DNA from 2 places in the Cytobacillus spongiae genome. Region 2 is predicted to be linked to the other one. Evidence: a T-box and tRNA genes for the amino acid it is inferred to sense, from the RefSeq annotation. Region 2 holds a T-box; the other holds one or more tRNA genes.
What was found. The T-box of region 2 lies ahead of leuS (leucine--tRNA ligase). A T-box ahead of a tRNA ligase gene usually reads a tRNA of that ligase, here a tRNA-Leu.

Region 1: it has a tRNA-Leu gene. The T-box ahead of leuS (leucine--tRNA ligase) is inferred to sense a tRNA for this amino acid. The anticodon was not compared.

The regions. Positions count from the first base shown of each region.
Region 1 covers NZ_CP089997.1:98,202-104,664, forward strand. The annotation lists rRNA gene LS684_RS00490 (23S ribosomal RNA) at 188-3,120, shown strand; rRNA gene rrf (5S ribosomal RNA) at 3,259-3,375, shown strand; tRNA gene LS684_RS00500 (tRNA-Val) at 3,384-3,459, shown strand; tRNA gene LS684_RS00505 (tRNA-Thr) at 3,472-3,547, shown strand; tRNA gene LS684_RS00510 (tRNA-Lys) at 3,600-3,675, shown strand; tRNA gene LS684_RS00515 (tRNA-Leu) at 3,686-3,770, shown strand; tRNA gene LS684_RS00520 (tRNA-Gly) at 3,780-3,854, shown strand; tRNA gene LS684_RS00525 (tRNA-Leu) at 3,863-3,951, shown strand; tRNA gene LS684_RS00530 (tRNA-Arg) at 3,965-4,041, shown strand; tRNA gene LS684_RS00535 (tRNA-Pro) at 4,045-4,121, shown strand; tRNA gene LS684_RS00540 (tRNA-Ala) at 4,138-4,213, shown strand; rRNA gene LS684_RS00545 (16S ribosomal RNA) at 4,365-5,915, shown strand; rRNA gene LS684_RS00550 (23S ribosomal RNA) at 6,231-6,463, shown strand, end outside.
Region 2 covers NZ_CP089997.1:3,293,916-3,300,378, forward strand. The annotation lists gene LS684_RS16590 (CBO0543 family protein) at 64-567, opposite strand; gene LS684_RS16595 (rhodanese-like domain-containing protein) at 762-1,067, opposite strand; gene leuS (leucine--tRNA ligase) at 1,328-3,745, opposite strand; T-box leader at 3,821-4,047, opposite strand; gene LS684_RS16605 (3-hydroxybutyrate dehydrogenase) at 4,511-5,287, opposite strand; gene LS684_RS16610 (GntP family permease) at 5,303-6,463, opposite strand, start outside.

The DNA.
Region 1 (6,463 bases), 900 kb from region 2:
TATAGAAGAAAAAAGAATTACCGAGTAATCGCCAATCTTAAGATTTTCTCTAAACAAGAAATTAGAAGGTTTCAAGACACGAGCAGGTCGAGGAAGCAACTGAGTGAGCACCGGAATGTACTTACGTACATGAGGAGCGGAGCGAAGGAAGCTGACGAAGAGATGCGATGTGTATTGAAAGCTTATAGGTTAAGTTAGAAAGGGCGCACGGTGAATGCCTTGGCACTAGGAGCCGATGAAGGACGGTACTAACACCGATATGCTTCGGGGAGCTGTAAGTAAGCTTTGATCCGGAGATTTCCGAATGGGGAAACCCTCTATCCGTAATGGGATGGAATCCTTATCTGAATACATAGGATATGGAAGGCAGACCCGGGGAACTGAAACATCTAAGTACCCGGAGGAAGAGAAAGCAAATGCGATTCCCTGAGTAGCGGCGAGCGAAACGGGATTAGCCCAAACCAAGAGGCTTGCCTCTTGGGGTTGTAGGACACTCTATACGGAGTTACAAAGGAACGGAGTAAACGAACAAGCCTGGAAAGGCTGGTCAGAGAAGGTAACAACCCTGTAGTTGAAACTTCGTTCCCTCTTGAGTGGATCCTGAGTACGGCGGGACACGTGAAATCCCGTCGGAAGCTGGGAGGACCATCTCCCAAGGCTAAATACTCCCTAGTGACCGATAGTGAACCAGTACCGTGAGGGAAAGGTGAAAAGCACCCCGGAAGGGGAGTGAAAAAGATCCTGAAACCGTGTGCCTACAAGTAGTTAGAGCCCGTTAATGGGTGATAGCGTGCCTTTTGTAGAATGAACCGGCGAGTTACGATTACATGCAAGGTTAAGTTGGATAGACGGAGCCGTAGCGAAAGCGAGTCTGAATAGGGCGAATGAGTATGTGGTCGTAGACCCGAAACCAGGTGATCTACCCATGTCCAGGGTGAAGTCCAGGTAACACTGGATGGAGGCCCGAACCCACGCACGTTGAAAAGTGCGGGGATGAGGTGTGGGTAGCGGAGAAATTCCAATCGAACTTGGAGATAGCTGGTTCTCTCCGAAATAGCTTTAGGGCTAGCCTCATGTAGTAAGAGTCTTGGAGGTAGAGCACTGTTTGGACTAGGGGCCCCCATCGGGTTACCGAATTCAGATAAACTCCGAATGCCAAAGACTTATCCATGGGAGTCAGACTGCGAGTGATAAGATCCGTAGTCGAAAGGGAAACAGCCCAGACCACCAGCTAAGGTCCCAAAGTATACGTTAAGTGGAAAAGGATGTGGAGTTGCTTAGACAACCAGGATGTTGGCTTAGAAGCAGCCACCATTTAAAGAGTGCGTAATAGCTCACTGGTCGAGTGACTCCGCGCCGAAAATGTACCGGGGCTAAACGTATCACCGAAGCTGTGGATTGACATCTACGATGTCAGTGGTAGGAGAGCGTTCTAAGGGCGTTGAAGCTAGACCGCAAGGACTGGTGGAGCGCTTAGAAGTGAGAATGCCGGTATGAGTAGCGAAAGATGGGTGAGAATCCCATCCACCGAATGCCTAAGGTTTCCTGAGGAAGGCTCGTCCGCTCAGGGTTAGTCGGGACCTAAGCCGAGGCTGAAAAGCGTAGGCGATGGACAACAGGTTGATATTCCTGTACCACCTCTTTTCCGTTTGAGCAATGGGGGGACGCAGGAGGATAGGGTAAGCGCGCTGTTGGATATGCGCGTCCAAGCAGTTAGGCCGGTAACGAGGCAAATCCCGTTACCATAAGGCGGAGCTGTGATGGCGAGGGAAATAAAGTACCGAAGTTCCTGATTCCACACTGCCAAGAAAAGCCTCTAGCGAGGAAAAAGGTGCCCGTACCGCAAACCGACACAGGTAGGCGAGGAGAGAATCCTAAGGTGAGCGAGAGAACTCTCGTTAAGGAACTCGGCAAAATGACCCCGTAACTTCGGGAGAAGGGGTGCTTTTTAGGGTGAATAGCCCTGAAAAGCCGCAGTGAATAGGCCCAGGCGACTGTTTAGCAAAAACACAGGTCTCTGCAAAGCCGCAAGGCGAAGTATAGGGGCTGACGCCTGCCCGGTGCTGGAAGGTTAAGAGGAGGGGTTAGCGTAAGCGAAGCTCTGAATCGAAGCCCCAGTAAACGGCGGCCGTAACTATAACGGTCCTAAGGTAGCGAAATTCCTTGTCGGGTAAGTTCCGACCCGCACGAAAGGCGTAACGATCTGGGCACTGTCTCAACGAGAGACTCGGTGAAATTATAGTACCTGTGAAGATGCAGGTTACCCGCGACAGGACGGAAAGACCCCGTGGAGCTTTACTGTAGCCTGATATTGAATTTTGGTACAGCTTGTACAGGATAGGTAGGAGCCTTGGAAGCCGGAGCGCCAGCTTCGGTGGAGGCATTGGTGGGATACTACCCTGGCTGTATTGAAATTCTAACCCACGCCCCTGATCGGGGCGGGAGACAGTGTCAGGTGGGCAGTTTGACTGGGGCGGTCGCCTCCTAAAGAGTAACGGAGGCGCCCAAAGGTTCCCTCAGAATGGTTGGAAATCATTCGTAGAGTGTAAAGGCACAAGGGAGCTTGACTGCGAGACCTACAAGTCGAGCAGGGACGAAAGTCGGGCTTAGTGATCCGGTGGTTCCGCATGGAAGGGCCATCGCTCAACGGATAAAAGCTACCCCGGGGATAACAGGCTTATCTCCCCCAAGAGTCCACATCGACGGGGAGGTTTGGCACCTCGATGTCGGCTCATCGCATCCTGGGGCTGTAGTCGGTCCCAAGGGTTGGGCTGTTCGCCCATTAAAGCGGTACGCGAGCTGGGTTCAGAACGTCGTGAGACAGTTCGGTCCCTATCCGTCGTGGGCGTAGGAAATTTGAGAGGAGCTGTCCTTAGTACGAGAGGACCGGGATGGACGCACCGCTGGTGTACCAGTTGTCTTGCCAAAGGCATCGCTGGGTAGCTATGTGCGGAAGGGATAAGTGCTGAAAGCATCTAAGCATGAAGCCCCCCTCAAGATGAGATTTCCCATAGCGCAAGCTAGTAAGATCCCTGAAAGATGATCAGGTTGATAGGTCAGAGGTGGAAGCATGGTGACATGTGGAGCTGACTGATACTAATCGATCGAGGACTTAACCAAATAAGAAAGCGAAGGCGACTGTACAACTTCGATAGAAGGTAGGAGCCGTAGCTGGACTAGTCAATTCAATGGCATTACCGTAATTCTTTCTTCTATACATTATCTAGTTTTGAGGGAACAAACCTCAAATTAAAATAGTCTGGTGATGAAGGCGAGAAGGTCACACCCGTTCCCATGCCGAACACGGAAGTTAAGTTTCTCAGCGCCGATGGTAGTTAGGGGCTGTCCCCTTGTGAGAGTAGGACGTCGCCAGGCTTTTATATGGAGGATTAGCTCAGCTGGGAGAGCACCTGCCTTACAAGCAGGGGGTCGGCGGTTCGATCCCGTCATCCTCCACCATATATGTTTAATGCCGGTGTAGCTCAATTGGTAGAGCAACTGACTTGTAATCAGTAGGTTGGGGGTTCAAGTCCTCTCGCCGGCACCATTTTTTGTTCAATATGAATAAATATTAATACATTTGTATGTTAATGTTTTTTGAGCCATTAGCTCAGTCGGTAGAGCATCTGACTTTTAATCAGAGGGTCGAAGGTTCGAGTCCTTCATGGCTCACCATTTTCATAATGCGGGTGTGGCGGAATTGGCAGACGCACCAGACTTAGGATCTGGCGCCGCAAGGCGTGGGGGTTCGACTCCCTTCACCCGCACCATTTAGATACGCGGAAGTAGTTCAGTGGTAGAACACCACCTTGCCAAGGTGGGGGTCGCGGGTTCGAATCCCGTCTTCCGCTCCAAAGGTAGTGCCGGGGTGGCGGAACTGGCAGACGCACAGGACTTAAAATCCTGCGGTAGGTGACTACCGTACCGGTTCGATTCCGGTCCTCGGCACCATTTTATAAATATTGCGCCCGTAGCTCAATTGGATAGAGCGTTTGACTACGGATCAAAAGGTTAGGGGTTCGACTCCTCTCGGGCGCGCCATTTCGGGAAGTAGCTCAGCTTGGTAGAGCACTTGGTTTGGGACCAAGGGGTCGCAGGTTCGAATCCTGTCTTCCCGACCATTTTCTAATATAGATCGGGGCCTTAGCTCAGCTGGGAGAGCGCCTGCCTTGCACGCAGGAGGTCAGCGGTTCGATCCCGCTAGGCTCCACCAAAAAAAAATAAAAAATATATTGACTATGCGAAAATGAAATGTTAATATATAAAAGTCGCTTCTCGGCGATGATGATTGTTCTTTGAAAACTAAACGAACCATAACGTCAACGTTTTAAATTTGTTTTAACTATTGAGCTAATCAATACTCTTTTATGGAGAGTTTGATCCTGGCTCAGGACGAACGCTGGCGGCGTGCCTAATACATGCAAGTCGAGCGGATCTTTAAAAGCTTGCTTTTAAAGATTAGCGGCGGACGGGTGAGTAACACGTGGGCAACCTGCCTATAAGACTGGGATAACTCCGGGAAACCGGGGCTAATACCGGATAATGGCTCCTAACACATGTTAGGATTCTGAAAGATGGCTTCGGCTATCACTTATAGATGGGCCCGCGGCGCATTAGCTAGTTGGTGAGGTAACGGCTCACCAAGGCGACGATGCGTAGCCGACCTGAGAGGGTGATCGGCCACACTGGGACTGAGACACGGCCCAGACTCCTACGGGAGGCAGCAGTAGGGAATCTTCCGCAATGGACGAAAGTCTGACGGAGCAACGCCGCGTGAGTGATGAAGGTTTTCGGATCGTAAAACTCTGTTGTTAGGGAAGAACAAGTACCGTTCGAATAGGGCGGTACCTTGACGGTACCTAACCAGAAAGCCACGGCTAACTACGTGCCAGCAGCCGCGGTAATACGTAGGTGGCAAGCGTTGTCCGGAATTATTGGGCGTAAAGCGCGCGCAGGCGGTTCCTTAAGTCTGATGTGAAAGCCCACGGCTCAACCGTGGAGGGTCATTGGAAACTGGGGAACTTGAGTGCAGAAGAGGAGAGTGGAATTCCACGTGTAGCGGTGAAATGCGTAGAGATGTGGAGGAACACCAGTGGCGAAGGCGACTCTCTGGTCTGTAACTGACGCTGAGGCGCGAAAGCGTGGGGAGCGAACAGGATTAGATACCCTGGTAGTCCACGCCGTAAACGATGAGTGCTAAGTGTTAGAGGGTTTCCGCCCTTTAGTGCTGCAGCTAACGCATTAAGCACTCCGCCTGGGGAGTACGGTCGCAAGACTGAAACTCAAAGGAATTGACGGGGGCCCGCACAAGCGGTGGAGCATGTGGTTTAATTCGAAGCAACGCGAAGAACCTTACCAGGTCTTGACATCTCCTGACAACCCTAGAGATAGGGCGTTCCCCTTCGGGGGACAGGATGACAGGTGGTGCATGGTTGTCGTCAGCTCGTGTCGTGAGATGTTGGGTTAAGTCCCGCAACGAGCGCAACCCTTGATCTTAGTTGCCAGCATTCAGTTGGGCACTCTAAGGTGACTGCCGGTGACAAACCGGAGGAAGGTGGGGATGACGTCAAATCATCATGCCCCTTATGACCTGGGCTACACACGTGCTACAATGGATGGTACAAAGGGCTGCAAGACCGCGAGGTTTAGCCAATCCCATAAAACCATTCTCAGTTCGGATTGCAGGCTGCAACTCGCCTGCATGAAGCCGGAATCGCTAGTAATCGCGGATCAGCATGCCGCGGTGAATACGTTCCCGGGCCTTGTACACACCGCCCGTCACACCACGAGAGTTTGTAACACCCGAAGTCGGTGGGGTAACCTTTTGGAGCCAGCCGCCTAAGGTGGGACAGATGATTGGGGTGAAGTCGTAACAAGGTAGCCGTATCGGAAGGTGCGGCTGGATCACCTCCTTTCTAAGGATATTTACATGAAAGTTGACGCTTATGGTTCGTTTAGTTTTGAGAGAGCAATCTCTCTATAACAAACTCTCTTCTTATTATAGAAGAAAGTGAACTTGTTCCTTGAAAACTAGATAATGAAATATAGAAGAAAAAAGAATTACCGAGTAATCGCCAATCTTAAGATTTTCTCTAAACAAGAAATTAGAAGGTTTCAAGACACGAGCAGGTCGAGGAAGCAACTGAGTGAGCACCGGAATGTACTTACGTACATGAGGAGCGGAGCGAAGGAAGCTGACGAAGAGATGCGATGTGTATTGAAAGCTTATAGGTTAAGTTAGAAAGGGCGCACGGTGAATGCCTTGGCACTAGGAGCCGATGAAGGACGGTACTAACACCGATATGCTTCGGGGAGCTGTAAGTAAGCTTTGATCCGGAGATTTCCGAATGGGGAAACCCTCTATCCGTAATGGGATGGAATCCTTATCTGAATACATAGGATATGGAAGGCAGACCCGGGGAACTGAAACATCTAAGTACCCGGAGGAAGAGAAAGCAAATGC
Region 2 (6,463 bases):
TTTTTAATCCTAGTCTTATTGTTTTTCTACTGAGAGGCATCACGTAATAATGAATGAAAGCCGTTATTTAATGGGAACATCAAAGAGCTGAATTAATGTAATGATGATAATAATAGACAGAAAATAGGTGGCTAGTGGCTTTTTCGTATGAAGCCTTATCATTAAAAACATGGTTGTATAAAAAAAGATCTCCATCCAATATTTATATCCATGCATTAGCTCTAATCGATTAAATGAGAGAAATAAAGCCTCTGTAAGTAAGCAGGCAATTACCCATTTTAGTACATAGATTCCCTTTTTCTTTCGTTCTACTTCATTCGGGAAATTGGTAAGAAAAAGGAGAGCAACAATTGGTAAAATAATAAAGCTATACAACAAATCTGTCATAATATGATTTTCAAAGAAATCCGCATTATATTTCCAAAGCTTATAATCCTCTGTTAGACAATTATAAAGAAGATTACAGGTAGCTATGTATAATAAGGTGCTGTGATAATCTTTCCAGCCCGTAAGTTGACCTCTCTTTATCAAACCTAAACATAATAGGATGGCTAAAAGCACATGCATATATGGCTTCCTTTCAATGAAAAAATTTTATATAGTTAAATTATTTCCATTTTTGTTCCACCTTACATAAGGAAAAAAATGTAAGTGTCATCAACCCTATAAACAAAGCTAAAAAAATAACAAAAAGGATGGAGAGCATCCTCCCATCCCTTTTGTCATTTCTTACAAAGCATTGTTGATTCATCTTCAATAGGTTACTTAACTTCACCATTCCAATCTAGCATACCACCGACCATATTGACGACCTTATATCCTTGGTCTTGTAGGAAGTAACAAACATTTCCACTGCGGTTTCCAGATCGACAAATAAAAATATACTCTTTCTCTTTATCGAATTCCTGCAAGTTTTCAGGAATCGTTCCCATTCGAATATGCTTGGCTCCTGGAATCATACCTTGTTCTACTTCTTCATCCTCACGAACGTCTACTAGCTCAAGCATTTCTCCAGCCTTTAGCTTTTTTTCTAACTCATCCGTTGTAATCGTTTTAATCGGCTCCATCAATAACACCCTTTCAAACATATACTTATTTTAATCTAACTTTTTACATGTTACATCACCGCTAAAGGAAAATCCATCGTGTTGCCTGATTTTTTATACTAGACTGCTTCCATATGCCTTGTCATTAATTTCCAAATCCCTCACGCTACAAGTTGGTTCAACTGGGGCTGTGTTCATATGAGCCACTTGGTTCATATGGCTTTAATCTCCTAAAGGATATAAAAACAGAATGCACCCAACAGGGGGTGCATTCTGCTACATTAATTTGCTACGATATTGACTAATTTCCCAGGTACAGCAATTACTTTGCGAATGGTTTTCCCGTCAATATGTTCTTTCACTTTGTCGTCTTCCATCGCAAGTTTCTCTAATTCGTCTTTTCCTGCTTCTGCTGGCACTAGAAGCTTCGTTTTAACTTTTCCATTTACTTGGACAACGATTTCGACTTCATCATCAACAAGCTTGCTCTCATCATAAGCTGGCCATGCTTCGTATGTGATGGTTCCGCTGTGGCCTAGCTTTTCCCAAAGCTCTTCGGCAATATGTGGAGCAATTGGTGAAAGTAATTTCACAAACCCTTCCATATATTCTTTTGGAAGAGCAGTTGCTTTGTATGCATCATTAATGAATACCATCATTTGAGAAATAGCCGTATTGAAGCGTAATCCTTCAAAGTCTTCCGTTACTTTCTTCACGGTTTGGTGATAGATTTTTTCAAGGCCTTGTGCCTCTTCATTGTCTTGGATCTTTTCATTTAATAAACCATCTTCTTCAACGAACAAACGCCAAATACGATCCAAGAAGCGACGCGAACCATCTAGACCATTTGTTGACCAAGCGATTGATGCATCCAAAGGTCCCATGAACATTTCATAAAGACGTAAGGTGTCTGCCCCATGGCTGACAACAATATCATCTGGATTAACAACATTTCCTTTTGACTTACTCATTTTCTCGTTATTTTCACCAAGAATCATCCCTTGATTAAATAACTTTTGGAAAGGCTCTTTCGTTGGCACTACACCAATATCATATAGGAATTTATGCCAAAATCTTGCGTAAAGTAAATGAAGAACGGCATGCTCTGCTCCTCCAATATAGATATCAATTGGTAGCCATTCTTTTAGCTTTTCAGGGTCCGCCAGCTTCTCATTATTATGTGGATCAATATAGCGTAAGAAGTACCAGCAGCTTCCCCCCCACTGTGGCATCGTATTGGTTTCGCGCTTTCCTTTTTTTCCTGTCTTTTCATCAACCACATGAACCCAATCGTCAATGTTGGCAAGTGGTGATTCGCCTGTTCCAGAAGGCTTGATTTCAGTTGTTTTTGGTAAGATTAACGGAAGCTCTTCCTCAGGAACAGCTGTCATCGTTCCGTCTTCCCAGTGAATGATTGGAATCGGCTCTCCCCAATAGCGTTGACGGCTAAATAACCAATCACGTAGACGATACGTAACCTTCTTTTCGCCTTTTTCGTTTTCTTCCAGCCACTCGATTGCTTTTATTATTCCGTCTTCTTTGCCAAGTCCATTCAAGAAGTCAGAGTTCACATGCTCTCCGTCACCTGTATAAGCTTCCTTCGACACATCTCCGCCTGCCACAACTTCTTTAATTGGAAGATCAAATTCCTTCGCAAATTCAAAATCACGTTCATCATGTGCTGGAACCGCCATAATCGCACCTGTTCCGTAGCTCATTAACACATAATCCGCAATCCAGATTGGCATTTTTTCTCCATTAATTGGGTTAACCGCATATGCCCCAGTAAATACGCCTGTTTTTTCCTTCGCAAGGTCTGTACGCTCTAAATCGCTCTTCGCCTTTACCTTTGCTATATATGCTTCCACGGCATCCTTCTGTTCAGGTGTTGTTATTTTCTCAACAAATGGATGTTCAGGAGCTAGAACTGCATAGGTCGCTCCAAATAATGTATCTGGACGAGTTGTGAACACGGTAAATGTCTCGCTGTATCCATCAATTGTAAAGGATACATGCGCTCCTTCTGAACGACCAATCCAGTTGCGCTGCATATCCTTTAAGCTCTCTGGCCAATCTAGCTCTTCAAGGTCTTCTAGTAAACGGTCTGCGTATTCGGTAATTTTCAACACCCATTGCTTCATCGGGCGACGTTCAACTGGGTGACCACCGCGCTCAGATTTACCATCAATTACTTCTTCATTCGCTAATACTGTTCCAAGAGCTGGACACCAGTTAACTGCCACTTCATCAATATAGGCTAGACCCTTTTCATATAATTTAGTGAAAATCCATTGAGTCCACTTATAATAATTCGGATCTGTTGTATTCACTTCACGATCCCAATCGTACGAGAATCCTAGCTCTTTAATTTGGCGGCGAAATGTATTAATATTTTGCTCCGTAAAATCAGCAGGATCATTCCCCGTATCAAGTGCATATTGCTCTGCTGGCAATCCAAAGGCATCCCATCCCATAGGATGAAGAACATTATAGCCTTGCATTCTCTTCATCCGTGAAAGTATATCTGTCGCAGTATATCCTTCTGGATGACCTACATGTAAGCCTGCTCCAGATGGATATGGAAACATATCTAATGCATAAAATTTCGGCTTCCCCTTATCTTCAGTTGTTTTATATGTCTTGTTTTCTTCCCAGTGCTGTTGCCATTTCTTTTCAATCTGTTGGTGATTGAAGCTCATTGTGTTTCCTCCTATACAATCTGTTGATCTCTGTCAAAACAGAGCCAAAAAAATAAAAAAACCCCTCATCCCTATAATAGGGACGAGAGGATTATGTATAATCTCCCGCGGTACCACCCACATTAGTGCTCCTAGCGAGCACTCGCTTCATTCATCCTTAACGCGGAACACGGCAAGTATTACTAATCATTCACACTTGCAACTCAAAGGCGAGTTCATGATGGGTCCGAATGACTTTCACCAGCCGTCATCTCTCTTAAAGCGGACGTAACATCATTACTATTCCTTATCACTGTTGATGGGTATAAGAAGTTCTTAATTAGTGATATTGTATAAAATTTCTGATAGAGATGCAAGTTGGTTTAATTAAAATATTTTGATACGGAAATTCTTCTTTAAAATAGCTCAGATGCCACATTGTTTGCTAACAAAAATCAAACTTCCGTTAGCCTATAATTCAATATGTTTACGTATGTCTCCATTCATTCTTTGATTAAGTAGATTAATCCACAAAAGGATTGGAACGAAAAAGTCTGTAGGAGAGGACAGGGGGACAAAAGTCATATGAAATGCACTTAGCATTTCTACTTACAAGGCTGATAGAATGTTTCCCTAAATAAAAGCATGTATATAATTCCGATAAAAAAAGGTTGAACTAATGGCCATAACAAACCTCCAGCTCAACCTCACTATATTAACCTTAAATTCCGCCCATAAAAACTGGATCCTAGTAAATTTAAAATAACACTTTAATTTATATCCATATTATTGAACCGTATATCCCCCATCAATGACAACGGCCTGACCAGTAACCCCCTTTGCCTTTTCACTTGATAGGAATATAGCATAATCGGCAATTTCTGATACATCTAAAAGCCTTTTCTGTGGGACAAGTGGATAAATCACTTCCTCTAACACTTTTTCAAGCGGCACATTTCTTGTATTTGATAGGTCCTCTAATTGATTACGAACTAATGGAGTATCGACATAGCCTGGGCATATCGCATTCACGGTTATCCCGTATGGAGCTGCTTCTAGTGCAGCCACTTTTGTAAGCCCAATGACACCGTGCTTGGCACTATTGTAAGCCGCTTTCCCAGCAAAGCCAACGAGGCCATTGATCGAGGCCATATTAAGAATACGGCCAAATCCTTGCTTTTTCATATATGGCAACGCATACTTCATTGCCACAAAAGGAGCAGTTAGCATCACTTGGATGAGAAACTCAAATTTAGCTGTTGGGAAATCCTCGATATAGGAAACATGCTGGAGACCTGCATTATTGATTAATATGTCAATTCTCCCATATTCCGCAACTGTTTGGGAAATCGCAGCTTCAATTTCCACTTCCTTTGTAACATCACACTTAAGTCCTTTGACCTCGAACCCTTCCTTTTGTAACAGTTGTGCTGAAGACATTACTTCTTGTTCTTGAACATCTGTTAGCATCACCATAGCCTTTTGACTTGCGAAATTCTTAGCGATTTCATAGCCAATTCCTTGAGCTGCCCCTGTAATAAAAACAACCTTTCCATCAACCATAACGTAACTCCTTTCTTAAATGCCTAAACCAAGTGAGAATAAAATAATTGCCAAGATCACACCGAGCAATGGAACAATCACAGTAACTGCACCAACAGCATTATATGCATCCTGATGTGTTTCCCCACAAATTGCCCGAACCGTAGTCACCACATACCCATTATGAGGAAGCGAATCTAACGCACCAGACGATATCGCAACAACTCTATGCAAAGCTTCAGGATTAACACCCATATCCAAGTAATGAGGAGCAATTAATGGAAGGGCAATCGCCTGCCCACCCGAAGCGGAACCAGTCATCCCTGCTATTAAACTAACTGCTACCGCCCCGCCAATTAACGGGCTCCCAGGAATACTTGTCATATAATCAACAGCTGTTTGAAAAGCTGGGACTGCTTTCGCAACACCACCAAAACCAACTACAGCAGCCGTATTTCCAATAGCAATTAAAGCTCCAAGCGTTCCTTCTGAAACAGCATTCCAAAAGTTTTTGAAATATTTTCGATTCAATAAATAAGTGGCAATCACACCTCCTAATAGGGCAATGATTAATGCTGATTGCTTAAGTGAATCATGAAAAATATACGAAATGATTAATACAACAAATAATGGAACGATCCCCAATAGCGGATTCGGAAGCGGTTTATTTTCATTTACTGGGTCAGAATCTCTCGAAACAAAGCTCTCTCCCTTCGCAACTGCCTTTGTAATCATTCGCTTTAACCACCAATAGCCAAAGATGATCATAAACACCGCAACAATTGCACTTACTTCCCAACCAGCATATGGAGAAGTATTCAAATATTCAATTGGAATCCAGTTCTGAATTTCTGGTGAACCAGCTGAAGTCATCGTAAACGTAACCGATCCAAATGCTAAAGCTGCTGGAATAAAACGCCTTGGCAAATTAGCTTGTTTAAATAAACTAACTGCCATCGGGTATACAGAAAAAGCAACAACAAATAAACTTACACCACCATAGGTTAAAAATGCACAAGCAGCTACGATTGCTAACACTGCATATTTCATTCCTAGCTTATCAACAATTAATTTCGATACACTGTCTGCTGCTCCGCTGTCTTCCATGACCTTGCCAAAAATGGCCCCTAGTAAAAACATTAAATACCAAGCTGTCACAAACCCAGAAAATCCAGACATATAATTTCCAACTAAATT